2 regions of the Janthinobacterium rivuli genome follow, and region 1 is predicted to be linked to the other one. Evidence: predicted binding sites of a transcription regulator. Region 1 holds the regulator's gene; the other holds the start of a gene.
The links. The regulator sigma-54, encoded in region 1, starts transcription at its own class of promoters, with help from an activator protein. The targets are predictions, from matches to a motif close to TGGCANGNAANCTGCTTT.
Positions count from the first base shown of each region.

Region 2: the regulator sigma-54 is predicted to act here: its motif matches at 5,172-5,189, upstream of adh (aldehyde dehydrogenase).

Region 1 covers NZ_CP121464.1:814,794-829,783, forward strand. The annotation lists gene P9875_RS03635 (KpsF/GutQ family sugar-phosphate isomerase) at 1-931, shown strand, start outside; gene P9875_RS03640 (KdsC family phosphatase) at 931-1,464, shown strand; gene lptC (LPS export ABC transporter periplasmic protein LptC) at 1,507-2,118, shown strand; gene lptA (lipopolysaccharide transport periplasmic protein LptA) at 2,144-2,725, shown strand; gene lptB (LPS export ABC transporter ATP-binding protein) at 2,725-3,480, shown strand; gene P9875_RS03660 (RNA polymerase factor sigma-54) at 3,485-4,963, shown strand; gene hpf (ribosome hibernation-promoting factor, HPF/YfiA family) at 5,033-5,395, shown strand; gene P9875_RS03670 (enoyl-CoA hydratase/isomerase family protein) at 5,531-6,616, shown strand; gene rapZ (RNase adapter RapZ) at 6,617-7,480, opposite strand; gene hprK (HPr(Ser) kinase/phosphatase) at 7,598-8,533, opposite strand; gene P9875_RS03685 (PTS sugar transporter subunit IIA) at 8,570-9,052, opposite strand; gene queF (NADPH-dependent 7-cyano-7-deazaguanine reductase QueF) at 9,400-10,242, opposite strand; gene ilvA (threonine ammonia-lyase, biosynthetic) at 10,361-11,896, opposite strand; gene P9875_RS03700 (YqaA family protein) at 12,098-12,589, shown strand; gene P9875_RS03705 (DUF3683 domain-containing protein) at 12,858-14,990, shown strand, end outside.
Region 2 covers NZ_CP121464.1:1,312,213-1,327,202, forward strand. The annotation lists rRNA gene rrf (5S ribosomal RNA) at 1-107, shown strand, start outside; gene pedF (cytochrome c-550 PedF) at 319-804, shown strand; gene P9875_RS05995 (substrate-binding periplasmic protein) at 820-1,653, shown strand; gene P9875_RS06000 (TonB-dependent receptor family protein) at 1,708-3,861, opposite strand; gene P9875_RS06005 (beta-propeller fold lactonase family protein) at 4,067-5,023, shown strand; gene adh (aldehyde dehydrogenase) at 5,275-6,795, shown strand; gene P9875_RS06015 (DUF779 domain-containing protein) at 6,850-7,239, shown strand; gene P9875_RS06020 (PQQ-dependent methanol/ethanol family dehydrogenase) at 7,289-9,034, shown strand; gene P9875_RS06025 (porin) at 9,322-10,482, shown strand; gene P9875_RS06030 (4Fe-4S binding protein) at 10,600-12,642, shown strand; gene P9875_RS06035 (FAD:protein FMN transferase) at 12,632-13,642, shown strand; gene P9875_RS06040 (sigma-54-dependent Fis family transcriptional regulator) at 13,644-14,990, opposite strand, start outside.

The sequences.
Region 1 (14,990 bases):
CGAGTCCGACGCCATCGTTGCGCTGCACGCGCGCCTGGCCACGGACGACAGCGTGGGCCGCGCCGTGGCGCTGTTGCTGCAATGCAAAGGAAGAGTCGTCGTCTCCGGCATCGGCAAGTCCGGCCATATCGCGCGCAAGATTGCCGCCACCCTCGCTTCCACCGGCACGCCGGCCCTGTTCGTGCATCCGGCCGAAGCGGCCCATGGCGACCTGGGCATGGTCACCTCGGAAGATGCTTTTATTGCCATATCGTACTCCGGCGAATCATCGGAACTGATGGCCATCATGCCCGTCGTCAAGCGCATGGGCGGCGTGCTCATTTCCATGACGGGTAAACCGAATTCGAGCCTGGCCCAGCTGGCCGACGTGCACCTGGATGTTTCTGTTGAAAAAGAAGCCTGTCCGCTGAACCTGGCGCCGACGGCCAGCACCACCGTCACCCTGGCCCTGGGCGACGCGCTTGCCGTGGCCTTGCTCGACTTGCGCGGCTTCAAGGAAGAAGATTTTGCCCGCTCGCATCCGGGCGGCGCCCTGGGCCGCCGCCTGCTCACGCACGTGCATGACGTCATGCGCAGCGGCGAACGGGTGCCGCAAGTGTCCGTGCAGGCTTCCCTGCTGCAGGCGCTGGAAGAAATGACGAAGAAGGGCATGGGCATGACGGCCGTCGTCGACGCCGACGACCGCCCCGTGGGCGTGTTTACGGATGGCGACTTGCGCCGCATGTTCGAGCGCGTGCAGGATTTCACGCAAGTGGCGATCCGCGACGTCATGCATGCGCAGCCGCGCAGCATCGCGCCCGAACGCCTGGCCGTCGATGCCGTGGCCGTGATGGAGCAGTTCCGCATCAACCAGATGCTGGTCGTCGATGCCGACGGCAAGCTGGTGGGCGCGCTGCATATCCATGATCTGACGCAAGCGAAGGTGATTTGATGGACAGCGTAGCGGACAACCTGGCGCGCGCGGCCAAGGTCAGACTGATGATCTTTGACGTCGATGGCGTGCTCACCGACGGCAGCCTGCATTTCGGCCCGGACGGCGAGATGATGAAAACGTTTAATGTGTATGATGGCCTGGGCATCAAGCTGCTGCAGGAATCGGGCGTGCAGACGGCCATCATCAGCGCGCGCCGCTCGGCCATCACGGCACGCCGCGCGCAGGACCTGGGCATTACCCATGTGCACCAGGGCGGCCACGACAAGCTGACGCCGTTTCGCGAACTACTGGCGCTGACGGGCTTGACGGAAGAGCAATGCGGCTATATCGGCGACGACGTCATCGATGCGCCCATCCTGAAGCGCGTCGGTTTTGCCGTCAGCGTGCCGGGCGGGCGCCCGGAAGCGCAGGGCCTGGCGCACCATGTGACGCAGGCCGGCGGCGGCCGCGGCGCCGTGCGCGAGATCTGCGAATTCCTGCTGCGCGCCCAGGACAACTATGCGCGCGTCATGGCGCCGTTCCTGGAGTGAGGCGCGCCTTGCCGCCAGTGATATTGGAAAGAGTGAAACCCTATGCGTAAGCCAGGAGGCGCCCATCGCTGGCGCACGATTTTTACCCTGCTGGGCGCGGTTGTTGTCGCGCTGGCCAGCTTTTGGCTGCTCGAAGTGATGAACAAGAACAGCCAGGACATCAAGGCCAGCAAACATTTGGATGAGCCCGATTATTTCATCACCAATTTCAGCCTGGTGCGCATGGATTTGACGGGCAAACCCAGCTATATCGTGTCGGGCACCAAGCTCACGCATTATCCGGCCGACGATTCGTCCGATATCGACCAGCCCTTCGTGCGCAAGCTCACGCCAGGCATGCCGCCGTTGAACATGAATGCGGAACTGGCGCATATCGACCAGGACAATACCCGGCTGCAACTGCACCGCAAGGTCGTGATCGACCGCGTGGCCAGCCCGAAGGCGCAGAACCTGACGGTCAGGACGGAAGCGCTGACGGTGTTCCCGGATGAGGAAAGAATGGAAACGGACGTGCCTGTCGATATCCTGACGGGCGCCTCGCGCCTCAATGGCGTCGGCATGAAGGCCAATAACGCCACCGGCGTGGTGGAAGTGCAGAATGCGCTGCGCATGGTCCTACCGCCGAAACCGCGCCCGGCCGCGGCGGCAAAATGACAGAATGAAACAAGGAAACCATACTATGAAGAAGATCTTGCTGTTGACCGTATTTTCCCTGGCCATCATGGGCGTGGCGCATGCCGAGAAGGCCGATTCCGAGAAGGAAGCCGTCATCACGGCACGCAGCGGCCACGTCGATGACGTCAAGCAGGTGCGCACCCTGACGGGCGACGTCGTGCTGGTGAAAGGCACCCTGACCATGAAGGCGGGCCGGGCCCTGATCACGGAAGATCCGCAAGGCTACCAGTTCATTACCTTCTGGGCCGATCCCGGCAAGCTGGCCACCTTCCGCCAGAAGCGCGATGGCGCGGGCGACCTGTGGGTCGAAGGCGAAGCGGAGCGCGTGGAATACGACAACAAGACGGAAGTGGTGAAACTGTTTTCCAGAGCCAAGCTGACCCGCCTGGAAGGCACGAAAGTCACCGACGTGGCCAACGGCGCCTTCATCTCGTATGACAGCCGCAAGGAAGTGTTTGCGATGGAAAATTCCAACAGCGGCACCAGCACGCCCGATGGCGGCAGCGTGCGCATGGTGATCCAGCCGAAGACCAAGGCGCCGGCGGCGGAGAAAGCGCCGGCCACGCCCGCGCCAGGAAAGAAATAATGGAAAATACACGTTGCGGCAGCACCCTGATCGTTCGCGGTCTGCAAAAAACCTATGGCAAGCGGCAAGTCGTGCATGATGTCTCGCTGCAAGTCGAATGCGGCGAAGTGGTGGGTTTGCTGGGCCCGAACGGCGCCGGCAAGACCACCTCGTTCTACATGATCGTCGGCCTGGTGCCGTCGGACGGCGGCAGCATCGATATCAGCGGCGTGGACATTTCCAGCCTGCCGATTCACCGCCGCGCGCAGATGGGCCTGTCTTACCTGCCGCAGGAAGCGTCCGTTTTCCGCAAGCTGACGGTGGAAGACAATATCCGCGCCGTGCTGGAAATCCAGACCGTCGAAGGCCGTCCTTTGAAGAAGGCCGAGATCGAGGAGCGCCTGGACAAATTGCTGGCCGACTTGCAGATTGAAAAGCTGCGCGAGAACCAGGCCCTGTCCCTGTCTGGCGGCGAGCGCCGCCGCGTGGAAATCGCCCGCGCGCTGGCCACCGATCCCCGTTTCGTGCTGCTCGACGAGCCGTTCGCCGGCGTCGATCCGATCGCCGTGATCGAGATCCAGCGCATCGTGCGTTTCTTGAAGGAGCGCAATATCGGCGTGCTGATCACCGATCATAATGTGCGCGAGACGCTGGGTATCTGCGACCGTGCCTACATCATCAACCAGGGCTCGGTGCTGGCGTCGGGACGCCCCGACGACATCATCGCGAACGAGTCGGTACGCCGGGTCTATCTGGGCGAACACTTCCGCATGTAAGCCAATGAAACAATCATTGCAGCTGCGCACTTCGCAGCACCTGGCACTGACGCCGCAGTTGCAGCAATCGATACGCCTGTTGCAATTGTCTACCCTGGAATTGCACCAGGAGCTAGAGCAACTGCTGACGGACAATCCCTTGCTCGAACGCCTCGACGATCCGCTCGACCGTTCGCTGCGCCTGCTGTCCGATGGCGCCTTGAGTTCCACGGCGGCGCCGGCCGAAGCGCCGCCCCAGCCGCCAGGCCAGGAAGCGCCCGCCGCGCCGGCCGAAGCGGAAACTTTTGATGGCGAGGCGGGCGACAGTCCGGCCGCAGCCGAGGGCGGCGACAGCGACTGGAGCGAGGCGAGCCGGGGCAAGGCGCCCGACGACGAAGATTCGCGTCCGCAGCTGGAGGCCCATCACTGCACCCTGCGCGAACACCTGATGGAGCAGATGCGCGTGACGGTGCTCGAATTGCGCGACCGCGCGCTGGTCGAGCTGATCATCGACGCGCTCGACGACAATGGCTACCTGGAAGAGTCGCTCGACGACATCCTGGCGCGCCTGCCGGAAGAGCTGGAAATCGACGCCGACGAGATGCGCACGGCCTTGTCGCTGCTGCAAAGTTTCGATCCGCCCGGCGTGGGCGCGCGCAATGCGTCCGAATGCCTGGCCCTGCAAATCAAGCGCTTGCCGCACATCGCCATGGTGACGCGGCGCATGGCCCTCGTCATCGTGGAAAAGCACCTGGCCTGGTTTGCCCAGCGCGATTTCAACAAGCTGAAAAAAGCCCTCGATTGCGACGAGGAAGACTTGCGCGAAGCGCAGACGGTGATTCGCCAGTGCAATCCGCATCCGGGCGCCGTGTTCGCCTCGGACGTGTCCGATTACGTGGTGCCCGACGTCGTCGTCAAGCGCGCGCGCAATGGCTGGCAAGTGACCCTGAACAACGATGTGATGCCGCGCCTGCGCGTCAACGCCATGTACGCCAACCTGCTCAAGCAGGGCAAGGGCGAGGGCGCCATGGGCGCACAGTTGCAGGAAGCCAAGTGGCTGATCAAGAATATGCGCCAGCGTTTCGACACCATCCTGCGCGTGGCACAGGCGATAGTAGAAAGACAAAAGAACTTTTTCTCGCATGGGGCCGTTGCCATGCGCCCCCTTGTGCTCCGTGAAATAGCTGATACACTGGGTTTACACGAGAGTACTATCTCGCGGGTAACAACTCAAAAGTACATGCTGACCCCGCACGGCATGTTCGAGTTGAAATATTTCTTTGGTAGCCACGTCGCCACCGAAGCGGGGGGCGAAGCGTCATCGACGGCGATACGGGCATTGATCGTGCAACTGACAGGAGCAGAAGACCCTAAAAATCCTTTATCCGACAGTAAGATTGCGGACATGCTGGGGGAACAAGGCATGGTGATTGCGCGACGTACTGTTGCCAAATACCGGGAAGCGTTGAAAATTCCGCCAGTGAGCCTGCGTAAGTGTTTGTAAGTTTTTTTCGGTTCCTCTGCGGGCCGGATAGGATGGACCGCACGAACCCGATCATCTTTAGGAGTGTGTATGAATCTCACCATCAGCGGACATCATCTCGAAGTGACACCAGCCATCCGTGAATACGTACAAACGAAGCTGGAGCGTGTGAAACGTCATTTCGATCAAGTTATCGATATCGCCGTGATTCTGACCGTGGATAACCTCAAAGAGAAAGAAAAACGTCAAAAGGCTGAAGTCAACCTGCGTCTGAGTGGCAAAACCGTCTATGTGGAAAGCCTGGCGCATGACCTGTATGCCGCAATCGATACCCTGATCGACAAGCTGGACAGGCAAGTGATGAAGTACAAAACCAAAGTGCAAGGGCACGGTAAAGAGGCGATCAAGCATCTGCCAGACAACTCCGAGGAAGACGCCGTCGTCGCCGTTTAAGGCCACCCGCTTCCAGCAGTTGTGATCAACTAAGGGCGCACATCTTGCGCCCTTTTTTGCGCCTGGACCTGTTGAACGCAATCTTCCCCGCGCAGGCGCTAGAATGTTTGCACTTTCACTTCTTTCCTGCCTGCCATGAGCGACTTCGTCCAGACCTCCATCCGCAACCGCACCGGGCACATCGTGCTCGACCGTCCGAAAGCCTTGAATTCCCTGTCGCTGGAGATGGTGCGTGCCTTGAGCGCGGTCCTGCTGGCCTGGCGCGATGATCCGCACGTGGACGCCGTGGTGATCCGTTCCAGCAGCGAAAAAGCCCTGTGCGCCGGCGGTGACATCCGCTTCTTTTACGATGCGGGACTGGCCACGCCGCAAGGCGGCAGCGCCTTGCTGGAAGATTTCTTTACGGAAGAATACGCCTTAAATCATGTGATTCATTTCTATCCGAAACCGTATATTGCCGTGATGGACGGCGTGGTGATGGGCGGCGGCATGGGCGTGGCGCAAGCCGGGCCCGGCAACCGCCTGCGCATCGTCACGGGCCGCACGCGCATGGCCATGCCGGAAGTCAATATTGGCTTGTTCCCCGACGTGGGCGGCAGTTATTTCCTGTCCCGCCTGGCCGGCCAACTGGGCCTGTATCTGGGCTTGACGGGCCTGACCATCAACGCGGCCGACGCCCTGTACACGGGTCTGGCCGATGTCTACCTGCCCGAGGCGCAGATGGGGGCGCTGCTGGCCCTGTTCGAATCGACGCCGGGCGAGGCCTTGCCGGTGGCCATCAAGGCGCTGGCGGCGCCGTTCCAGGCCGGGGCGGGGGTATCTTCCCTGGCGACGGAGCGCGTGGCGCTGGACCGCCATTTCGGTGCGCCTTCCGTGGCTGCCATCATGGCCTCGCTGGCGCAGGACAGCAGTGCATTCGCCACCAAGGCGCTGGCGGCCATGCGTTTGCGCTCTCCTTTGATGATGTCGGTCACCCTGGAATTGCTGCAGCGGGGCGCTCACCTGGGCGTGGCCGATTGCCTGCGTCTGGAGCGCACGGTGGTGCGCCATAACTTCGCGCATGGCGAAGTGCTCGAAGGCGTGCGCGCGCTGGTGGTCGACAAGGACAATGCGCCGCGCTGGAACCCCGCCAGCCTGGACGAGGTCGATACTGCCATGGTGGCGCGCTTCTTTGTCCCCGTCTGGCCGGCGCAAGCGCATCCGCTGCGCCACCTGAATTAACTAGGAGCGTTCGCGGTGGCGCAGGACCACGCGCTCGTTGGGGCCGAAGTATTGCGCCAGCCGTTCCGCCATGTACACGGAGCGGTGCTGGCCGCCCGTGCAACCGAGCGCCACCGTCAGGTAGCTGCGGTTGTCGGACTTGAATGATGGCAACCATTTTTCGATGAAGGCGCGGATGTCGGCCAGCAGCTCCAGCGCGCTCGGCTGCGCGTCGAGGAAGGCGATCACGGGCGCGTCGCGTCCGTCGAGGGGACGCAGCGCCAGGTCGTAATAGGGATTCGGCAAGGCCCGCACGTCGAAGACGAAATCGGCGTCCAGCGGCACGCCCAGCTTGAAGGCGAACGATTCGAAGAACAGGGTCAGCGGCGCGCGTTCGGAGGCGACGATATCCTTGATCCAGGCGCGCAGCTTGTTGGCGCTCAATTCCGACGTGTCGATCACATGGCCCAGTTGTTCGATGGCCGACAGGCGCTCGCGTTCTTCCGAGATGCACTCGATCAGGGTGCGGCGGCTGGCGGGATTCTGGTTCGGACGCAATTCGTGCGACAGCGGATGGCTGCGCCGCGTTTCCGAGAAGCGCGCCACCAGCGAATGCGTGGTCGCCGTCAGGAACATGACCTTGACGTCGTGCCCCTGGTCGCGCAGCAGGGCCACATTGTGTGGCAGGCTGGTCAGCGACTCGGCGCTGCGCGCATCGACGGCGACGGCCAGTTGTGGTGTACCTTCGTCGAGCAGGGTTTGCACCAGGCTGGGCAGCAAGGCCGGTGGCAGGTTGTCGACACAATAGTAACCGGTATCTTCCAGCACATTGAGCGCGACGGATTTACCGGAGCCGGATATTCCGGTGATAAGGACGATATGCATACGCCGATCATACAATAAAGATCGACGCTCTGCTCCCAAGGCAATTATCTTTACAAATTATTGCAATTATTGTTCGAGTCAATGTGGGGTCAGACCCATCGGGTCGGACCCCGGTAATTAATCGCCGCTCATTGCCAAACGTTGCCGCTCCATGAACTCCTGCAAGGTATCGATGCCGCGCAGTTGCAAAATCGTATTGCGCACGGCCGCTTCCAGCAGCACGGCGATGTTGCGGCCGGCGGCGACGGGGATGACGACCTTGCGCACGGGCAAGCCCAGCACGTCTTCCGTGGGGAACAGGAAGGGCAGGCGCTCGACCTCTTCTTCCAGTGCGTTGCGGCGCACCAGGTGCACGATCAGTTTCAAGCGCATCTTGCGGCGCACGGCCGTTTCGCCAAAGATGGCCTTGATGTCGAGTAAACCCAGTCCCCGCACTTCCAGCAGGTTTTGCAGCAGTGGCGGGCAGCGTCCTTCGATCATGTTGGGGGCGATGCGCGAGAACTCGACGGCGTCATCGGCCACCAGGCCGTGGCTGCGCGAAATCAGCTCCAGCCCCAGCTCGCTCTTGCCCAGGCCCGAATCGCCCGTGATCAGCACGCCCACGCCCAGCACGTCCATGAACACGCCATGCATGATGATGCGCTGCGCCAGCTTTTTCGATAGGTAGACGCGCAGGAAGTCGATCACTTGCGCGGCCGGCAGCGGGGTGGAGAACAGGGGAATGTTTTGCTCGTCGCAGATGGCGAGGATGTCGGGCGGCGTTTCCAGCCCCTGCGCGATGATCAGCGCGGGCGGCCCGCCGGCGATCAGCTCGCCAATCACGTGGGTGCGCGTGTTGACCTTCAGGCGCTGGTAGTAATTGATTTCCTGGTGGCCAAAGACCTGGATGCGGCCCGGATGGATCAGGTTCAAGTGGCCCACCTGGTCGGCGGCCGACGAGACGTCGCCCGAGATCAGGCGCTCGCCGCCGGGGAAGCCGGCGAACCAGCCCAGTTGCAGACTTTCACGATTGTCGTCGTACAGGCGTTGTATCGTCAGTGGCGTTTGCAACATGGCAGTCTTCTTCAGGAGTGGAGGAATACCTGAAGTTTAACCCGCCGCTTGCAGACTAGGTTGCCAATTGACGATGCGCGAATGCACGGATTTCGGTTCCGGATCCGTGGCCAGCGCCGTGCGGAAGGCGTCGTCGGAAAACATTTCCGCGATTTCCGACAGGATTTCCAGATGTTGCTGAGTGACATGATCGGGAATCAGCAGGAAAAACAGCAGATTGACGGGCTTGCCATCGGGCGACTCGAACGGAATCGGCTCGGCCAGGCGCACGAAGGCGCCCAGCGGCGATTTCAAGGTTTTGCTGCCCTTGACTCTGCCATGCGGCACGGCCACGCCATGGCCCAGGCCAGTCGAGCCCAGGCGTTCGCGGGCAAACAGATTGTCCGAGACGGTAGAGCGGGCGATGCCGTAATTGTTTTCGAAGATCAGGCCGGCTTGCTCGAAGGCGCGCTTTTTACTGGAGACTTCCAAGTCCAGCAGGACGTTTTCGAGGGATAATATTTTGCTAAGATTAGTCATGACACTCAATGAAATGGTGCAATGCGCAGAGGGCTTGCGAGCCGAATTATAGGCCTGTTTCGGTGGCCTGTAACGCCAATTCTCAACAGTATACGCCCGCTGCGGGCGCAGTGGGCGCTACAGCCCACGTGGCCATCATTTTAGCAAAAAAATAACATCGGCGTGTATCGGCTATTTCCTGATTAAAAACACGCGGCGCACCGGTTTTTCCGCCGCCGAATGCCGATTTTCCGATTTTTCACCGTCTGTGACATGCTCTGCGGCACTACTGCAACGTTGTTTTAAAACACAGCCAACATTCCTGTTGGCATGGTTTCGTCGTGTTGCGCGATGTTACCCAATCAATGTTACTGGCGCGCATTGCGCAGATTGCCCGGCATCGTACCCGTACTGAAATTGCTGCGCCAGGGATTGATGTCGAGGCCGCCGCGGCGCGTATAGCGCGCATACACGGACAGCTTTTGCGGCTTGCACTGACGCAAGATATCGACAAAGATGCGCTCCACGCATTGCTCGTGGAATTCATTGTGCTCGCGGAAACCGATCAGGTAGCGCAACAGGCTTTCCTGGTCGATCTGCGGTCCCGCATATTCGATCTGCACGCTGCCCCAGTCGGGCTGGCCCGTCACCAGGCAATTCGATTTGAGCAGGTGCGAAACGAGTTTTTCTTCCACCGGCGCTTCATCCAGGGCGGCTTTCAGCAGCAGCGGCGAGGGCGTGTATTGCGTGATTTCCAGATCCAGGCGGTCGAGCAGCACGCCGTTGAATTCGCCCATTTTCAGCTTGCCGAAATCTTCCTGCAAGGTCAGTTCCACTTGCACGGGCGCGCCGAAACCGTTCGATAAATCCTGCTTGAGCAGGGCCAGCAGCGCATCCGCGCTATCGAGCTTGGTCTGGTTGAACGAGTTCAGGTACAGCTTGAACGATTTCGATTCGATGATGTTGGGCGAATCGGCCGGCGCGCTGACCTTGGCAATGGCCACCTGTGGCTTGCCGCGCTGATTCAGCCACGACAGTTCATACGCATTCCAGATATCGAGGCCGAAGAACGGCAAGGTGCCGTGCAGTTCCAGCTCGTCGCGCTTGCCCTGGCGCGGAATCGGAAACAGCAATTCCGGCGCGTAATCGGTGCGGTAGGCGGAGCTTTTGCCCAGGGGAGACAGTTCGGCGAGATCGTTGGTGGTGGTCATGGTCGTGTGGCGTAGTTCGGTCAAGGACGCATGGTAGCCTATTTCAACCCAACGGCAAGGACCGGGGTCAGACCCGACGGGTCTGACCCCAGCATGTGCAGTTGGGTTATTTCCCCATTTACCCCAGGAATAATTTGTACACGGGATTGCTGCTCTCATCCCAATAACGGTACCCCAGGGTATCGAGGAAGCGGGCGAACTCTCCCATCTCGTCTGGCGGCACTTGCAGGCCGATCAGGATGCGGCCCACGTCGCCGCCCTGGCTGCGGTAGTGGCAAAGTGAAATATTCCAGTTCGGCGCCATGCTGTCGAGGAAGCGCATCAGTGCGCCCGGCCGTTCGGGGAACTCGAAGCGGTACAGCAACTCGTCCTGCGCCAGCCGGCTCTTGCCGCCTACCAGGTGGCGGATGTGCGACTTGGCCAGTTCGTCGTGGGTCAGGTCCAGGGTCTTGAATTCGTGTTCCTCGAAGGTCTTGGCCAGCACGCTCGACTCATGCCGGTCGGCAATTTGAATGCCGACGAACACGTGCGCGGCTTTTTCATCGCTGATGCGATAGTTGAATTCCGTCACGTTGCGCGCGCCGATGAGCGAGCAGAAGCGCTTGAAGCTTCCCCGCTGTTCGCGCATGGTGACGGCAAACACGGCTTCGCGGAACTCGCCCAGTTCGGCCCGTTCCGCCACAAAACGCAGCCGGTCGAAATTCATGTTCGCGCCGCTGGCGATGGTGACCAGGGTTTCATTGTTGACAGGATGCTTGGTCAGGCTGGCCCGTTCCACATAGGCTTTGGCGCCGGCGATGGCCAGGGCGCCCGATGGTTCCAGGATGGAGCGCGTATCCGTAAACACATCCTTGATGGCGGCGCAGATGGCATCCGTGTCGACCGTGATGATTTCATCGACATATGCCTGCACCAGGCGGAAGGTTTCCTCGCCGGCAAGGCGCACTGCCGTGCCATCGGCAAACAGGCCCACGTCATTCAGGGTCACGCGTTCGCCCGCTTTCAGCGAACGGGCCATGGCATTCGAATCGACGCTTTGCACGCCGATGATCTTGATGTCGGGACTAATCTGTTTCACGTAGGCGGCAATGCCGGCGATCAAGCCGCCGCCGCCGATGGGGGCGAAGATGGCGTGGATGGGGCCGGCATGCTGGCGCAGGATTTCCATGCCGATCGTGCCCTGGCCGGCGATCACGTCCGGGTCGTCGAACGGGTGCACAAAGGTCAGCTTCTGTTCCTTTTCCAGGGTCAGCGCATGGTTGTAGGCATCCGTGTAGGACTCGCCGTGCAGCACCACTTCCACGTTCACGCCGCCGCGCCCCTTGACCGCCTCGACTTTCACCAGCGGCGTGGTGGTCGGCATGACGATGACGGCGCGGCAACCCATGCGCGCGGCCGACAGGGCCACACCCTGGGCGTGGTTGCCGGCCGAGGCGCAAATCACGCCGCGCTTGCGTTCCGCTTCGCTGAGCTTGGACATCTTGTTGTAGGCGCCACGAATCTTGAAACTGAACACGCTTTGCATGTCTTCGCGCTTGAAGTAAATCTGGTTGTTCAGGCGCTGCGACAGGGCAGGGGCCAGTTCCAGCGGCGTTTCAGTAGCGACGTCATAGACGCGGGCGGTCAGGATTTTCTTGAGGTAGTCGATGTTCATAGTCTGCAAGCAAGTGATTCTGGGCCAGAAAGGGTCTGGAGCGTGTCGGGCGATAGCGGCGGCGCCGCGGCGGATAGCCTGGCGACAATAATGCTCTGTGGAACTGCGGGCGGGTATGCCTTTGCCGGCCGTCGCGGATTGTGCGGCGCGCAAGCTGCTCTTCATTATAATGGAGAGCCTTACCGCATCGTGAAGTGTTCCATGATCGAATCCGCAATCGCCTGGCTGCTGCAGCTGATCGCAGCGCCGGAAGTCGGGCTGACATCGGTCTTTCTGATCAGCTTTATTTCCGCCACCTTGTTGCCGCTCGGCTCGGAACCGGCCGTCTTTGCCGTCATCAAGGCCAATCCCGCGCTGTTCTGGGCCGCCATCGGCGTCGCCACCCTGGGCAACACCCTGGGCGGCATCGTCGACTACTGGCTCGGCTACCGGGCCAAGCAGGCGTTTGCCAAGGAGCGCGACACGCGCTGGTTCCGCTGGCTGGCCCGCTATGGCGCCAAGACCATGCTGCTGGCCTGGCTGCCCATCGTGGGCGACCCCCTGTGCACCCTGGCAGGCTGGCTCAAGCTGCCGTTCTGGCCCAGCGTGGCCTACATGGCCGTCGGCAAGTGCGCGCGCTACCTGACCATGACGGGCTTGCTGCTCTACGTTCCTGATGGCGTATGGCACCGGATTGGACAAATGCTGGCGTAGTGGCACGCAAACGGGGCGTAATGCAACGCCAGTTTGCCCCATTTTTGGGCAGTTCGATAGTTTGTAGTAGAGTCCTGTTCTTGGCATTTTTGCGTCGAAAAATCAGCAAGACTGGTTTTTTATTCATGAAAAATAGGGCTTTTCCGTATTTGCTATGGTAGTGGATGAGGTGCTTAAACCTTGGGCGGAATAAGGCTGTTCCCGCATGGTGCGGCGCAATAAGATAAAATGGGTCTTTAGGGTCCAGTCCACATCGTCACCACACTCCATGAACGCTCCCGCACATATCCAAGCTTTACTGGCAGAAACGCCCAATGGTCCCGCAGCAAGCCGCCTGCGTGAAATCCCGTATAACTACACGTCGTTTTCCGATCGCGAGATCGTCATACGCCTGTTGGGGGAGGACTCCTGGCGCCTGCTCGACGAGCTGCGCGGCGCCCGCCAGACGGGCCGTTCGGCCCGCATGCTGTACGAGGTGCTGGGCGACATCTGGGTCGTGCGCCGCAATCCCTACCTGCAGGATGACTTGCTCGACAATCCGAAGCGCCGCCAGGGCTTGATCGATGCCTTGCATCACCGCCTGGCCGAAGTCGACAAACGCCGCCTGGGCATCGATGCGGCCGGCGGCGACGTCGCTGCCAGTGGCGAAGCGCCGGAAGTCGCCAAGGCGCGCAGCGCCAATGTGGAGCTGCTGCTGAAAGCGGCCAGCAAGGCCGTGGCCGACTTTGGCGACGAATTCCGCAAGACCTATGACTTGCGCAAGCGCACGGTCAAAGTGCTGGGCCGCTACACGGAAAAGCACAATGTGCGTTTCGACGGCATGACGCGCGTGTCGCACGTGACGGACGCCACCGACTGGCGCGTGGAATACCCGTTCGTCGTGCTCACGCCCGACACGGAAGAGGAAATGGCCGGCCTGGTCAAGGGCTGTATCGAGCTGGGGCTGACCATCATCCCGCGCGGCGGCGGCACCGGCTACACGGGCGGCGCGATTCCATTGACGCCGATGTCGGCCGTCATCAACACGGAAAAACTCATCACCCTGGGCGCCGTGGAAATGACGGTCTTGCCGGGATTGAGCCACGAATACGCGACCATCAATTCGGGCGCGGGCGTGATCACGAATAAAGTGTCGGAAGCGGCGGAGAAGGCCGGCTTCGTCTTCGCCGTCGACCCGACCTCGGCGCACGCTTCATGCATCGGCGGCAACGTCGCCATGAATGCGGGCGGCAAGAAAGCCGTGCTGTGGGGCACGGCGCTGGACAACCTGGCCTCGTGGCGCATGGTCGACCCGAACGGCGACTGGCTCGACGTCACCCGCCTCGACCATAATCTGGGCAAGATCCACGATATCGCGCTGGCACGTTTCCAGCTGGAATGGCGTCACCCGAGCACGCGCGACGCAAGCAAACCGAACGCGCCGTTCAAGACGGAAATCCTGGAAATTCCTGGCCGCAAGTTCCGTAAAGAGGGCCTGGGCAAGGACGTCACCGATAAATTCCTCGCCGGTTTGCCGGGCATCCAGAAAGAGGGTTGCGACGGCCTGATCACGTCGGCGCGCTGGATTTTGCACAAGATGCCGAAATTCGCCCGCACCGTCTGCCTGGAATTCTTTGGCCAGGCGCGCGATGCGATTCCGTCGATCGTGGAAATCAAGGATTACCTGGATGGTTTGCCGGCCAAGGGCGAGCAATATACAACCATCCGCCTGGCGGGCCTGGAACACCTGGACGAGCGCTACCTGCGCGCCGTCGGCTACGCCACCAAGTCGAAGCGGGGCGTGTTGCCAAAGATGGCCCTGTTTGGCGACATCGTCGGCGACGATGAAAACGCCGTTGCACAAGCGGCGTCGGAAGTGGTGCGCATCGCCAACACCCGCGTGGGCGAAGGTTTTGTGGCCGTCAGCCCGGAAGCGCGCAAGAAATTCTGGTTAGATCGTGCCCGCACGGCCGCGATCGCCAAGCACACCAACGCTTTTAAAATCAATGAAGACGTCGTCATTCCCCTGAACCGCATGGGCGAATACACGGATGGCATCGAGCGCATCAATATCGAACTGTCGATCAAGAACAAGCTGCAACTGGCCGACGCCCTGAGCGAATTCTTTGGCAAAGGTAATTTGCCAGTAGGCAAGAGCGACGATGCGTCCGACGACCGCGTCGACGATGCGGAAATGCTGGGCGACCGCGCCGAGCAGGCACAACAGCTGCTGGCCCAAGTCACGGCCCGCTGGACCTATCTGCTGGCCCAGCTGGACCGTCCGCTGGCGGACGTGAAGGGCGAATTGGCCGAACTGGGCATGGAGCGCTTGCTGCCCGTGTTCGATGCGCGCCTGGAAACGCAGCCGGACGCCACCCTGTTCGACGTGGTGCAGGACCGCACCGTACGCATTACCTGGAAG
Region 2 (14,990 bases), 500 kb from region 1:
GACCATAGCAAGTTGGTCCCACCCCTTCCCATCCCGAACAGGACCGTGAAACAACTTTGCGCCGATGATAGTGCTGCAACCAGTGTGAAAGTAGGTTATCGTCAGGCTTGTTATTCGAAAAAACCCCTTCCGGTGATCCGGTTGGGGTTTTTTTACGTCTGGTGGTTTTGTCTGGCGCTGTCGGATTACACGTGCGGTGACACAAATACGTGTTGCAGCTGTTCCAAATTGATACATGGGCGGTCGGATGTGGGGCATAAGTGCATGGCATGGCATTTGCTCTTCTTGGGTATTGACTAAAAAACCAAGGAGACCAGCATGACCTATTCCATTCGTACCCTGCTCGGCGTTGCCGCCGCCGGCGCCGTTGCCCTCACTTCCCTGCTGACCTTGCCGCATGCCTATGCGCACGGTAATGTCACGCCGCAAGGCGTCGACACCACCGGCTTGCCCAAGGTGGGCGACAAGTGGCTCGAACAAAACCCGTATCGTGGCAACAAGCTGGCCTTGACTGTAGGCACCTCGGCCTACAACCAGAATTGCGCCCGCTGCCACGGCATCGAAGCCATCTCGGGCGGCATCGCGCCGGACTTGCGCCAGTTGGACCGCGATTGTTTTGGTATCAAGAATGAGACAAAGAAACAGGCTTGCTACAAGGAGACGGACAATTACTACCTGACCACCATCCGCCACGGTAAAGTGCGCAATGGCGCCGTGTACATGCCGCCGTTCGAAGGCGTATTTAATCAGGAAGCCATGTGGGCCATCAAGACCTATCTGGAAACCCGTAGAGAATCGAACTGATCACGAAGGAGTCCCATGCGTTCATTTCAATTCCGCGGCGCGCGCGCGATGATCTCGCTCGCTTGCCTGGCGCTGTGCGCAGCCGCGCCGGCGCGCGCCGACTGGCAGAAAGTGCAGCAGTCGGGCAGCCTGAAAGTGGCTGTGTACAACGAGTTCGCGCCGTTTTCCGACAAGGGGGCGGGCATCGATATCGACATCGCCGAAGCGCTGGCGAAAAAGTTGGGCTTGAAACTGAGCTTGCTGCCATTTCCCGCCGGCGAAAACCTGAACGATGACTTGCGCAATATGGTGTGGAAGGGGCATTACCTCGGTTATGGTCCTGCCGATGTGATGTTGCACGTGCCGGTCGACAAGAAGTTGATGGCGGATAACGACAAGGTCGAGATCTTCGCGCCGTATTACGTGGAAACCGTGCGCCTGGCGCGTAGCGCGCAAGCCGTGCCGCAATTCGATGGCGTCGCTTCGCTGGCTGGCAAGCGCATCGGCGTGGAAAAGGTATCGATCGCCGCCATGCTGATGCTGGGCGAAGATAATGGCAAGTACCGCGACGATGTGCGCATCTTCGATACGGCGGCCGAAGCCTTGCAGCAATTGCAGGCGGGCAAGCTCGACGCCGTGCTGGCCAATCGTTCGGAAATCGAATCGGTGCTGAAAAGCGATCCCGCTTTCCCCTTGAGCGAAGTGGCGTTCGCCCGCTTGCCGCGCGCGGGCTGGGCCGTGGGCCTGGCCGTCAGCAAGCAACAACTCGACGTGGCCAGGTTGCTGCAAGAAGCCATGAACGAGATGGCGGCCACCGGCGAATTGAAAACCATCTTTGAAAAGTATGGCGTGAAGGAAGCGCGGCCGTAACAGTCCATGCTGTATGTGAAGCCCGCACATCGGAAGATGTACGGGCTTTTTGTTTTAGAAACTATATTGGGCGCTGACACCCAGCAGCCAGTTGCGGCCAGGCGCCGCTTCATAGTAGCGCTTGTTGCTGTCGCCGACGATGACGGAGCCCACGTAGGTCTTGTCGAAAAGATTGTTCAGGCGGGCAAATTCCTTGAAGCGCCAATTCCCCACGTTTTGTTTGGCGTTGAAGCGCGCATTGAACACCGTATAGCCGGGCGCCGGTTTTTCGATGTTGCTGTCTTCCGCGTAGACCTGGTTGCTGGCCACGCTTTCCAGCGCCGCGCCAAAACGGTCGAGCGTGTCTTTCCAGGCCAGTTCCGCGAACAGATTGGCGCTGGGCACGCCCGGCAAGCGGCTGCCTTCGCGCACGCTGCCAAACGCCTGGTCATACACGGCGTGCAGGCTGGTGAGGGCTACTTTTGTCGTGAAGCCATATGGCAAGTTCGAGTCCAGCGACACTTCCATACCCTGACGCAAGGTTTTACCTGCATTGCGATAGCTGGTGCGCCCGCCGCTGGACTTGTCGACCACCAGCTCGTCGTTGGTCTTGATCTGGAACACGGCCGCGTTTACGTGGGTGTTGTTGGCGATTCTGGCCTTGATGCCCGCTTCCAGGTTGGTGCTGGTGGCTGGTTTCAGCTGGTAATTGAAGCCGCCGCCCGTGCCCGAGTAAAACAGTTCATTCAAGGTAGGTGCCTCAAAACCGCGCGCGGCGCTGGCGTAGACGTTGACGTTCGGCGTCAGTTTATACAGCAGACCCAGCACCGGTGTCGTGTGGCTGAACTCCAGGCTGCCGCTGTCGTTGCCATTGCTGAGATAGTGGTCGTCGACCGCCACTTTCATCTTGCTGTAGCGCAAACCTGCGCTGAGCAGCCATGGGCCGCTTTGCCATTCCGCCTGGATATAGGGATCGAGGCTGGAGACGACATTTTGCTCGTCGCGGCGCAGCTTGCCTTTTACGCCAAACGTGTTGCCGATGTAATTTTCATAACCCGTGCGGTCGTCGCTGGAGCGGCCGTAATCGATGCCGATGGTGGTGCTCAGCTTGCCGCCTGCCAGCTGGTTCACGTGCAGCCAGTTGGTGTCGATGCCGTAGAACTCACGCTGGAAGTCGACCACGCCGCCTGAATGTGTGAGTATTCCATTAATAGTTTGATTTTGTAGGAACTTGGAGAAGGCCTGATATTGGATCACCTCGCGGTTGCCGCCATACACCATTACATGCAGGCGGTCGTCGCCGAACGACTGTTCATAGGTGGCGCCGATTTGCTGGTGGTCGATACTCTTGCGCGTGTTGTAGCGCTCGGCCAGGGTGCGCTTCGGGTTCTGCGTGTCGCTCGCATCGGTTTCTCCGGCGCGCGGGTCGCGGGCAAACGTGGCCCAGGTGGCGCCCAGCGGATCTTGTGTGTTGCCCTGATGCAGGCTGTTGGCGACGATGGTCAGCTTGCTGTCCGCCGTCGGCTTGACGGTGATCTTGCCGAACGCCTGTTCGCGCGTGGCGGCGCTGTGGTCGCGGAAACCATCGGTGCGGAAGCGCGAGCCGTCGAGCACGTAGCCGATGCCGCCGGCCTGGCCTTGCGCCGTCAAGTCCACCTTGTTGGTGCCATAGCTGCCGCCCGTCACATTCAATTCGACGGACGGGGGATTTTGTCCATCCTTGGAAAACAGCTGGATCACGCCGCCCGAATGGTTGCCGTAGATGGCAGAAAACGGTCCACGCAGTACTTCGATGCGCTCGGCCGTGTCGAGGTTGAAGGTGGCGGCCTGGCCCTGGCCGTCCGGCATGCTGGCGGGAATGCCATCGCTGATCAGTTTGACGCCCCGCACGCCGAAAGCCGAGCGGGCGCCGAAGCCGCGCGACGAGATCTGCAAGTCTTGCGCATAGTTCTGACGATTTTGCACGACCAGGCCCGGCACGGCGGCCAGCGCTTCCGACGCGTTGACGCGGATTTGGCCATCCTGGATACGGGCGCTGTCGACGACGTCGATCGAGGCCGGCACTTCCTGGCTGGGGTGGGCGATGCGGCTGCCGCTGACGACCACCGTATCCATCAGTTGCCCGTTGGCCAGGTCAGCTGCCTCGGCGGCAAAGACGTGGGGGGCGAGGGTGGCGCTACCAGCGACAAACAGGCTGGCGATGGTGTTCAGGCGGAAACGATGCTGCATGCGGATTCTCCAATGTGAATAAAAGCCTGCTTTGGTCGCGTGCGCGGCGCAGGTCTGCATAGTTGTATCAAGCAATATGCCTGCCATGTCTCCATTGGTGGGCTGAAATTATACGCGTGTCAGTGGCACGGCGTTTGCATGCAGCAATGTTCAGATGCGCCGATGCCGCGCGCTTTTCCTGTGTTTTGCCATTGAAAAGGTGATTATGCCCAACTTCTTCCTGCGCTTGCGCCAAGTTTTCTGGCTGTTGCCGGCGCTCGCCAGCACCGCCGTCCAGGCCGTCCCCTTTGCCTATGTTCCCAATGAAAAATCGGGCACCCTGAGCGTGATCGATACGGCCACCGATCAGGTCGTGCGCCAGATCGCCGCGGGCAAGCGTCCGCGCGGCATTGCCGCCAACCCCAGCGGGCGGCAATTGTTTGTCACGGACGCGGCCAGCAGCGCCTTGCTGCTGATCGATAACGCTGGCGGCGCGCCCGTGCGCACGGTGGCGCTGGGCAAGTCGCCGGAAGGTGTCAGCGCTTCGCAAGATGGTAGCCACGTGGCCGTGGCCGTCGAGGAAAACAATAGCGTGGCCTTGCTCGACGGGCATACAGGCAGCTTGCTTGCCGATATCAAGGTGCACGGACGTAACCCGGAACATGCCGTGTTCAGCCCCGATGGGCGCTGGCTGCTGGTCAGCGCGGAAGAGGCCGAGCAAGTCGACGTCATTGATGTGGCACAACGCCGCCAGGTCGCGTCCATTGCCGTGGGACTGCGTCCGCGCGGCATCGGCTTCAGTCCGGACTCGGGCCGTGCCTACGTGGCGTGCGAACTGGTCAATGCCGTCTACGTCATCGACATGGCCGCGCGCAAGGCTATTGCCACCATTCCCGCTGGCAAGAATGCGAATGGCATCGTGGTCCATCCCGGCGGCAAGCAGGTGTATGTCTCGAACGGTATCGACGGCACGGTGATGGTGATCGACACGGCCAGCAACAAGGTGACGGCCACCATTCCCGTCGGCAAGCGCCCGTGGAATATGGCCATCACGCCCGATGGCGCCAAGCTGTACGTGGCCAATGGCCGCTCGAACAGCGTTTCCGTCATCGACACGGCCAGCGCGCGCAAGGTGGCCGATATTGCCGTGGGCGAATTGCCATGGGGCGTGGTGATTCGCTAGTGGCACAGGCGCAGGTGTTCCAGTCTGGTACACCTGTTCCATTGTGCAGCGGCTCAAGCCCGGGCATGCGCTGAAAAGCGCGCCGGTATTGATGCCGCGCCCTTGCAACAAGAGTAAAACCGGCTAAGTTTGTAGTGGGATGGCGAGCTGGCACGGCATTTGCGGAAGACTCCGTGTACTCACCCCATCTGTACCAGGACGTTTGATTTTAATTAAGTAATTCCATTCTAATTAACCCGATAGAGGACGACATGAATCTCGCAGACATCAGCAAACTGGGCGTAGCCAATCCCTTCAAACAACGCTATGACAATTACATCGGCGGCAAATTCGTTGCCCCAGTAAAAGGTGAATACTTTCCTAACATCACGCCGATCACCGGCTTGCCGTTTTGCGAAATCGCCCGCTCCACGGCCGAGGACGTCGATCTGGCCTTGGACGCCGCGCATGCCGCCAAGGATGCCTGGGGCAAGACCTCGCCTGCCGAGCGCGCCAATATCCTGAACCGCATCGCCGACCGCATCGAGCAGAACTTGAGCCTGATCGCCACGGCGGAAACCATTGACAACGGCAAGCCGATCCGCGAAACGATGAATGCCGACATTCCGCTGGCCATCGACCATTTCCGTTATTTTGCCGGCTGCATCCGCGCGCAGGAAGGTTCCGTCGCGCAAATCGATGCGGAAACCTATGCCTACCACTACCACGAGCCGCTCGGTGTCGTGGGTCAGATCATTCCATGGAATTTCCCGATTCTGATGGCCGTGTGGAAACTGGCGCCAGCCCTGGCCGCCGGCAATTGCGTGGTACTCAAGCCGGCCGAGCAGACCCCAGCGTCCATCATGGTGTTGATCGAGCTGATCGGCGACTTGCTGCCACCGGGCGTGCTGAACATCATCAACGGTTTCGGCCTGGAAGCGGGCAAGCCGCTGGCCTCGAGCAAGCGCATCGCCAAGATCGCCTTTACGGGCGAAACGGGCACGGGCCGCTTGATCATGGGGTACGCGGCGCAAAACCTGATTCCCGTCACCCTGGAGCTGGGCGGCAAGTCGCCGAACATCTTCTTTGAAGACGTGATGGATGCTGACGATGACTATTTCGACAAATGCCTCGAAGGCTTCACCATGTTTGCGCTGAACCAGGGCGAAGTGTGCACCTGCCCGTCGCGCGTGCTGATTCAGGAATCGATCTACGAGAAATTCATCGAACGGGCCCTGAAGCGCGTGGCGGCCATCAAGCAGGGCAACCCGCTTGACTCGTCCACCATGATCGGTGCGCAGGCGTCGCAGGAGCAGCTGGAAAAAATCTTGTCCTACCTCGACATCGGCCGTCAGGAAGGCGCGGAAGTGCTGGCCGGCGGCGAGCGCAACACGCAGGCGGGTGACCTGGAAGGCGGCTATTACGTGCGTCCGACCGTGTTCAAGGGCAACAACAAGATGCGCATCTTCCAGGAAGAAATCTTCGGCCCCGTCGTGTCCGTGACCACCTTCAAGGATGAGGCCGAAGCGCTGGCGATTGCCAACGACACCTTGTATGGCCTCGGTGCCGGCTTGTGGACGCGTGACGGTTCGCGCGCCTTCCGCATGGGACGCGCCATCCAGGCGGGTCGCGTGTGGACCAATTGCTACCACCTGTATCCAGCTCACGCCGCGTTCGGCGGTTACAAGCAATCGGGTATCGGCCGCGAAAACCACAAGATGATGCTCGATCACTACCAGCAAACGAAGAACTTGCTGGTGAGCTATAGCCCGAAAGCGCTGGGCTTCTTCTAAACCGGTACACGCGCCGCGCTTGTAGTCCGGGCGCGGCGCGCAGAAAGGGATGCCATGAGTGCAGCAATTGCCCGGGTGGTCGCCACCGATGCGGCGCTGGAAATGATGGAAAAATTGCGCCAGCGTCACGGCCCGCTGATGTTTTTCCAGTCGGGCGGCTGCTGCGACGGCAGTACGCCCATGTGCTACGCGCTGGGCGAGTTCGATGTCAGCGACACCGACATCTATCTCGGCAATTTGAATGGCACACCGTTTTACATGGGACTCGAGCAATTCGAGTACTGGGAGCATACCCAGTTGATTATTGATGTGGTCGATGGCAATGGCGGCATGTTTTCACTCGACAACGGTACGGGCAAGCGCTTTTTGACGCGCTCGCGCCTGTTCACCGATGAAGAGTGCGCGCTGTTGCATGCCCAGCCGCATGAGCACCGCAAGACTTGATACACACATACTAATAAAACAGAGGGAGATGATTGTGCAGAAAAAAATCATGGGGATCGTCGTCGGTTTGGGATTGGCATCCTTGGCCTCATTGGTCCAGGCGGCCGACGTGGGCAATGTCACGAATGCCATGCTCGACAGCACGGCGAAGAATCCGGCCAGCGTGCTGTCGTTTGGCATGGGCACGCAGGGCCAGCGTTATTCGCCGTTGACGCAAATCAATGACAAGACCGTGGCCAGGCTGGTGCCGGCCTGGTCGTTCTCGTTTGGCGGCGAAAAGCAGCGTGGCCAGGAATCGCAGCCGCTGATTCATAACGGCAAGATGTTCGTCACGGCATCGTATTCGCGCATCTTTGCCGTCGACTTGAAAACGGGCGCCAAGCTGTGGAAATATGAGCATCGCTTGCCGGACGGCATCATGCCCTGCTGCGACGTGGTCAACCGCGGCGCCGCCCTGTATGGCAACCTGGTGATTTTCGGCACGCTCGACGCCTACCTGGTGGCGCTGGACCAGAACACGGGCAAGATCGTCTGGAAGGAGAAAGTCGACGATTATGCGGCAGGCTACTCGATGACGGCCGCGCCGCTGATCGCCGAAGGCTTGCTGCTGACGGGCGTGTCGGGCGGGGAATTTGGCATCGTCGGCAGGGTCGAAGCGCGCAACCCGATGACGGGCGACCTCGTGTGGACTCGTCCAACGGTAGAGGGGCACATGGGCCACCGCTACGACAAGGATGGCAAGGCCATCGATAACGGCATTTCGGGAACGGTGAACAAGACCTGGCCGGGCGACCTGTGGAAAACGGGCGGCGCCTCGACGTGGATGGGCGGCACCTACGATCCGCAAACCAAGCTCGCGTATTTCGGCACGGGCAACCCGGCGCCGTGGAACAGCCACTTGCGTCCCGGCGACAACCTTTACTCTTCCTCCACCGTGGCGCTGGACGTGAAAACGGGCCAGATCAAATGGGCGTATCAAAACACGCCGAACGATGCCTGGGATTTCGATGGCGCCAACGAGTTCGTCACCTTCGACATGGATGGCAAGCGCTACGGCGGCAAGGCCGACCGCAACGGTTTCTTTTATGTGATCGACGCCAGCACGGGCAAGCTGCAGAACGCCTTTCCGTTTGTGAAGAAAATCACCTGGGCCAGCAGCATCGACCTGAAGACGGGCCGGCCAAACTACATCGCCGCCGGCCGTCCTGGCGACCCGACCAAGGGAGAGGAGGGCAAGAAGGGCACGACCGTGTTTGCCGCGCCCGCTTTCCTCGGCGCCAAAAACCAGATGCCGATGGCGTACTCGCCGCAAACCAAGCTGTTCTATGTGCCGGCGAACGAATGGGGCATGGATATCTGGAACGAGCCGATCAGCTACAAGAAGGGCGGCGCTTTCCTCGGTGCCGGTTTCACCATCAAGCCCTTGTTTGACGACTACATCGGCGCCATGCGCGCCGTCGATCCAAAGACGGGCAAGATCGTCTGGGAAATCAAGAACAACGCGCCGCTGTGGGGCGGTGTGATGAGCACGGCCGGCAACCTGGTGTTCTACGGCACGCCGGAAGGTTTCCTGAAAGCCGTCGACGCGAAGACGGGCAAGGAGCTGTGGAAATTCCAGACGGGCTCCGGCGTCGTGGCGCCGCCCGTCACCTGGCAGGATGGCGACACGCAATATGTAGCCGTCGTTTCCGGCTGGGGTGGCGCGGTGCCGCTGTGGGGCGGCGAAGTGGCGAAGAAGGTCAACTTCCTGGAGCAGGGCGGTTCCGTGTGGGTTTTCAAGCTGGCATCGAAGTAACGGGGTGAAGCATCCGGGCCACTCGGATGGGTGTCTCCCTGTCCGCCGGGTGTTTTCTTTTTGCTGACGGTCCAGGCCGTCAGTTTTTTGTTTACCTGTATGCCCGATACGCCTGCTTGCGGTCAAAAAATGAACACTGTCAGTGGCGATTGATCCGCCGCTGCACACCTTAAATACGCTTTTTCTCTTTCTCCCTCTGAGCCGTGCTGGGCACGCTTATTGCCAAAGCTTGAGGTACATCAATCACTGGTGTGCACACTAAAAACAGAGAAGAAAGAGGAGAAGCAATGAACACATGGATCAAGCTGGGGAGCCTGGGTGTCATGACAATCGCAACGGTGGGACAGGCGCAAGCCGTCGATATCAAGGCTGGCGACTGGACCGTGTCGGTGGGCGGCATCGTCAACGCCTATTACACGCAAGTGTCGTGTTCGGGCGATGCGGTGGGCGGGCTGGCGCTGGGCGGCCAGGCGCTCGGTTGCGGCGGAGAGAAGGACCGCACCACCATCGGCAATGGCTTGCTGCCGAACGGCTTGATCACCTCGGCCTCATCGCGGCTGGGCGAGTACGACGTGAAAGCCTTGATCGGCATCTACAACTCGACGGCCACGGACAGCGCCATCAGCCAGAACAGCGTGGTCGACGTGCGCCAGGCCTTCTTTACGTTTGGCAATGAACACATGGGCACCTTCAAGCTGGGCCGCGACTATGGCATCTTCGGCGCAAATGCGATTTTGTCCGACATGACCTTGTTGGGCTCGGGCGCACCGGTGCAGGCGACGCAGCGGGGCCGGGTGACCCTGGGCCATATCGGCGCCGGCTACACGTATCTGGGCAACTATGGCCAGATCATGTACAGCTCGCCGAAGTCGGGCGGCGTTGGCGTCGACGTGGCGCTGGTCAGTCCCGTCTCCGATACGCCCATCGTGGCAGGCTCGACCTATTCCTCGAAGTCGAGTCCGCAAGTGCAGGCGCAGCTGACGTATGCGCAGGAAGGCTTGAAGGCGTGGCTGGGCGTGAAGTCGCAAAAATTCACGTCGAAAACGCCAGGTGTTGATGACCTGACCATGCGCGGCGTGGAAGTGGGCGGCTCGTACCAGATGGGGCCGGCTGGCGTGCTGCTCAACTTCCAGGGCGGCAAAGGATTGGGGATTCTCTCCGATGCGGACCAGGGCGATACCAAGTCGAAGAACTGGCTGCTGCAAGGCACGTATAAAACGACGGACAAGCTGAAGCTGGGCTTGTCCTATGGCATCAGCAAGAACGACGACAACACGGCCGGCACGGGCGGCTTGAAGTCGAACGCCAACCTGACCCTGGGCGCGTACTACTCGCTCAACAGCGCGATCACCCTGGTGGGCGAGCTGGGCCAGACGCGCTCGAAAGGCTTTACGGGCGGCGAGGCAAAGATGAATGGCGTGTCCTTGGGCGGCATTATTTTCTTCTAACCAATAAATGCGGCGCCTTGCGACAGGGCGCCGCACGGAGCACCATGCATGCGGATAATGCGCTTGTTCATAGCCTGCTGGCTATTTCTGTTTATCCTGGGACAGGCTTGGGCCGGTGTGCTGACCAAAGCCGAACTGGCGCGGCGCTTTCCTGCGCCCATCGTCATCGGCGACAAGGAGAGCGATTTTCCCGTCTGGCCCTTGTTCCGGCAAAACGCCACGGCGACAGAGCTGGCCGGCTACGTTTTCGAATCGGTGGACCTGTCGCCGATTCCCGGCTTTTCCGGCGTGCCCGTCAATCTGCTGATCGCCATCGATCCGAAAGGCAGTTTTCTCGCCGTCGCCGTGCTGTCGCAGCACGAACCCGTGTTTCTCGACGGTCTAGGTGAAGCGCCGTTGTTCCAGTTCGTCAAACAGTACCAGGGCTTGTCGCTGAAACAGAATATCGCCATCGATGCGCGCACCAAGCGCGCGCCAGATGCGACCCATGCCGATATCGATGGCGTGTCGAAGGCCACGGCCTCCGTGCGCATCATCAACCAAAGCGTGCTCGCGTCGGCATTGAAAGTGTCGCGGAAAAAACTGGGTTTCGCGCAAGGCCGCGACCCGGACCAGATCGCCCGCATCCGCATGGAGGTATTCGAAAAACGCAGCGTGACGCAGATGCTCGCACAGGGCTTGATCCAGCATGTGCGTTTGAGCAACAAGGAGGTAGAGACTTTGTTTGCCGGCAGTCCCGGAGCGGGACTCGATGTGGAAGCGACGCGCGAACCGGACGGCGTGTTCATCGACCTGTACCTGGCGTATGTATCCGTGCCCAGCGTGGGACGCAATCTGTTGACGGAACGCAGCTGGAACAAATTGCGCAACCGCTTGGAGGAGGGCGACCACGCCATCCTCATCATGTCGCGCGGGCGCTACAGCGTGCTGGGCGACGATTTCGTGCGCGGAACAGTCCCGGACAGGCTGTTACTGAAGCAAGATGGCTTGCCCATCGACATGCGCGACCTGGACCTGGAATTGAGCTTGTCCGATACGGCTACGTTGCCGACGGAAAATGTCGCCGTGTTTCGGATCATCAGCCAGGCGGGGCTCGATGCGGCCAGTCCGCTGGCGTTCACGCTACCGATCACGCGCAGCAAGGGCATCGTGTATCCGGAGCGCATCGCTCGCAACGTCGATTTCAACTACCGTTTGCCGGCCGAATTCTATACTGCGCCGCAAGGCGACGATGCCACGTGGCGCGGCACGTGGAAAAACCGCAAGGCTGAGTTGCTGTTCTTGGCCGCCGGGCTGGCGCTGCTGGCCGGCGCATTGACATGGCAGAAACGCCTGGTGCGCGACGGGCGGCAATTTGCCTGGTTCCGCCGTCTGTTCCTGTTGTTTACCATCGGCTTCATCGGCTATTACGCGCAGGGGCAGTTATCGATTGTCAATATCACGGGTGTCATCCAGGCGCTGCTGGCGGGGCGCAGCCTGAGCTTTTTTCTGTTCGATCCGATGACGGTGATCCTGTGGGCGTTCGTGCTGCTCAGTCTGTTTATCTGGGGGCGCGGCACGTTTTGCGGCTGGCTGTGTCCGTTTGGCGCGCTGCAGGAATTCACGGGCAAGCTGGGCCAGTGGTTGCGCTTGCCTCAGTGGAAGATCAAGCCGCGTCTCGATGGCCGCTTGAAATGGATCAAGTATGGCTTGCTGGCGGCCATACTTGGCAGCAGCCTGTTTTCCAGCCAGATCACGGACAAGCTGGTCGAGCTGGAGCCGTTCAAGACGGCCATTACCCTGAACTTCGTGCGCGCCTGGCCGTTCGTCGCGTATGCCGTGGGCTTGCTGCTGCTCAGCAGTGTTTCCTACAAATTCTTTTGCCGCTACCTGTGCCCGTTTGGCGCGGCGCTGGCGCTGCTGGGGCGGTTTCGCGTGTTCAACTGGATTCCGCGTCGCAAGGAGTGCGGCACACCGTGCCAGACGTGTCGCCACCGCTGCGAACATCACGCCATCGCGCCGAGCGGGAAAGTCGATTACGGCGAATGTTTCCAGTGTATGGATTGCGTGGTGATTTACGCCAGCGATGAAAAATGCGCCCCCTTGATGCTGGAAATCAAGCGTGCCCGCACCATTCCCATTGTCCGGGCCACGGCAGAGGAGAGCAGCAATGCAGCGTAGAACGTTTATTTCCGCAGCGATCGGCAGCGTGGCCGGCATGGCGGGCGTTATTTTGCCTGGCAGCATGGCGCGCGGTACGGCCACGGCGTCTGGCGTGCGGCCTTATCAAGGCGCCGCGCTGGCGTTTGGCACGACGATCGCCGTCACCGTGTTGCACCACGATCAGCGCCAGGCGGAACTGGCCATCGAGGATGCCTTGCATGCGGCCAGGAATATCGACCGCCTGATGAGTATTTACAGCCCGAGCAGCCAAGTCTTCCGGCTGAACCGTGACGGCCGCCTGGCCCGGCCTGACGTCCATTTGCTGGCGGTGCTGGCGCAGGCGCAAGCCTTGTCGCAATGGAGCGATGGGGCATTTGATATCACCGTGCAACCTTTATGGCAGCTGTTTCGCGCGGCGGCAGACCAGGCAAGCTTGCCGACGGACACATTGCGTCGCGCAGCGCAGGCGCGGGTCGGCTGGCGGCAACTGGCGTGGGATAGCCGCGAAGTGCGTTTTTTTCAGCCCGGCATGGCGCTGACCTTGAATGGCCTGGCGCAAGGCTACGCGGCGGACATGGCGCTGGCCGCCGTGCAGGCGCGCGGCATACGGCACGCCTTGCTGGACACGGGCGAATTCGTTGCGCGCGGGCAGCGTTCCGTGCGCCGTCCCTGGACCCTGGGCATCCAGGATCCGCGTGACGCAGAAATACTCGCGGCCACCTTGAAAGTGGAAGGGCGCAGCGTGGCCACGTCGGGCGATTACGAGTGTACGTTCACGCCCGACTTCGTGCATCACCACATCTTCGATCCATCGAAGGGGGATTCGCCGCGCGAATTGGCCAGCGTGACCGTGCTGGCACCCACGGGTTTGCTGGCCGATGGCTTGTCGACGACCTTCATGGTAACGGGTGCGGCGCGCGCGCATGCGATGGCCGCGCAAATGGAAGGCGTTGACCTGATGAGCATCGACAAGCAGGGCCGGCGCGAGATGTCGCCCGGCTTTTCCCTTCTAATGTAGGCTATTTCAGATGCGGCACCTTGCGATAGATCGTGTTGCGGGACACGCCCAGGGCCCGCGCCGTGGCCGAGACGTTGCCACCGTGGGCATCGAGCGATTTGAGAATGACGCTTTGCTCCATTTCTTCCAGGTTGGCGCCGGCCGCGATCATGCGGTCCGTGCTGGCGCTGGCGGCAGTCGCTTGCGTCATCTCAATATCGTCGAGGAAATCATCGGGCATGTGGCGCAGACAGATTTCATGCTCGTCGCCCGCCATGACGATGGCCGTGCGCAACAGATTCGTCAACTGGCGGAAATTGCCCGGCCATTTATGCTGGTGGAACATGCGCAGAATATCCGGCGCCACCGTGTAGCGCGTGTCGGGCGCTTCCGTTGCGAGGATTTTTTTTACGACCGTGTCCAGGTCCGTGCGTTCGCGCAGCGGCGGCAGTTTTACCACCAGGCCATTCAGGCGGTAATACAAATCTTCGCGGAACAGTCCTTTGGCCATGCGTTCGCGCAAGTTGTGATTCGTGGCACAAATGAGTTCCACATTGACGGTGATCGATTTGCTGCTGCCCAGCGGGGTGACCATGCGTTCCTGCAACACGCGCAACAGCCGTGCCTGCAAGCCAAACGGCATGTCGCCGATTTCATCGAGGAACAGGGTGCCGCCATTGGCTTGCAAGATCTTGCCGATGGCGCCTTTCTTGCGCGCACCCGTAAACGCCCCGTCCTCATAGCCGAACAGTTCGGACTCGATCAGGGTTTCCGGAATCGAGGCGCAATTGACGGCAATGAACGGTCCCATGGCCCGTGGCGAATCGTTGTGGATGGCTTGCGCCAGCAATTCCTTGCCGGTGCCCGTTTCTCCCATGACGAGGATGGGGATGTCGCGCCCCAATACTTTGTTGACCTTTTCGATCACCAGTTCCAGCTGCGGATCGCCCGTGCGCAGATAGCGCAGGCCGGACAGGCGGCGCGCCGCGTTGGCCGCATGGCTGGCCGGCGCGGGAACCTGGGCCGATGCGGCATTGATATCGCTCTGGTCGGTGCTGGCAGCAAAGCCGTGCTGGAAGACGCTATTGGACAGGCGCAACTGCGCGCGCCCATACACGCGCACGCCGCTGTGCATGCACAGGTTCAGCAAGCCGGGCGAGGCAGTGCGGTAATGGTCGTACAGGGCGGACACGGGCAAGCCGAACAGGGAACTGAATGTGTGCGATTGCAGCGCGGCAAATGACAGGCCCAGTTGGAACAGGCCATTCTTGTTGGCGGATAAAAACCGTCCACCCGGCGTGAACGAGGCGATGCCTTCCATCAAGGTGCCGATGAATTCGGGGCGCGCGTGGAAGTGCACGGTGATGGC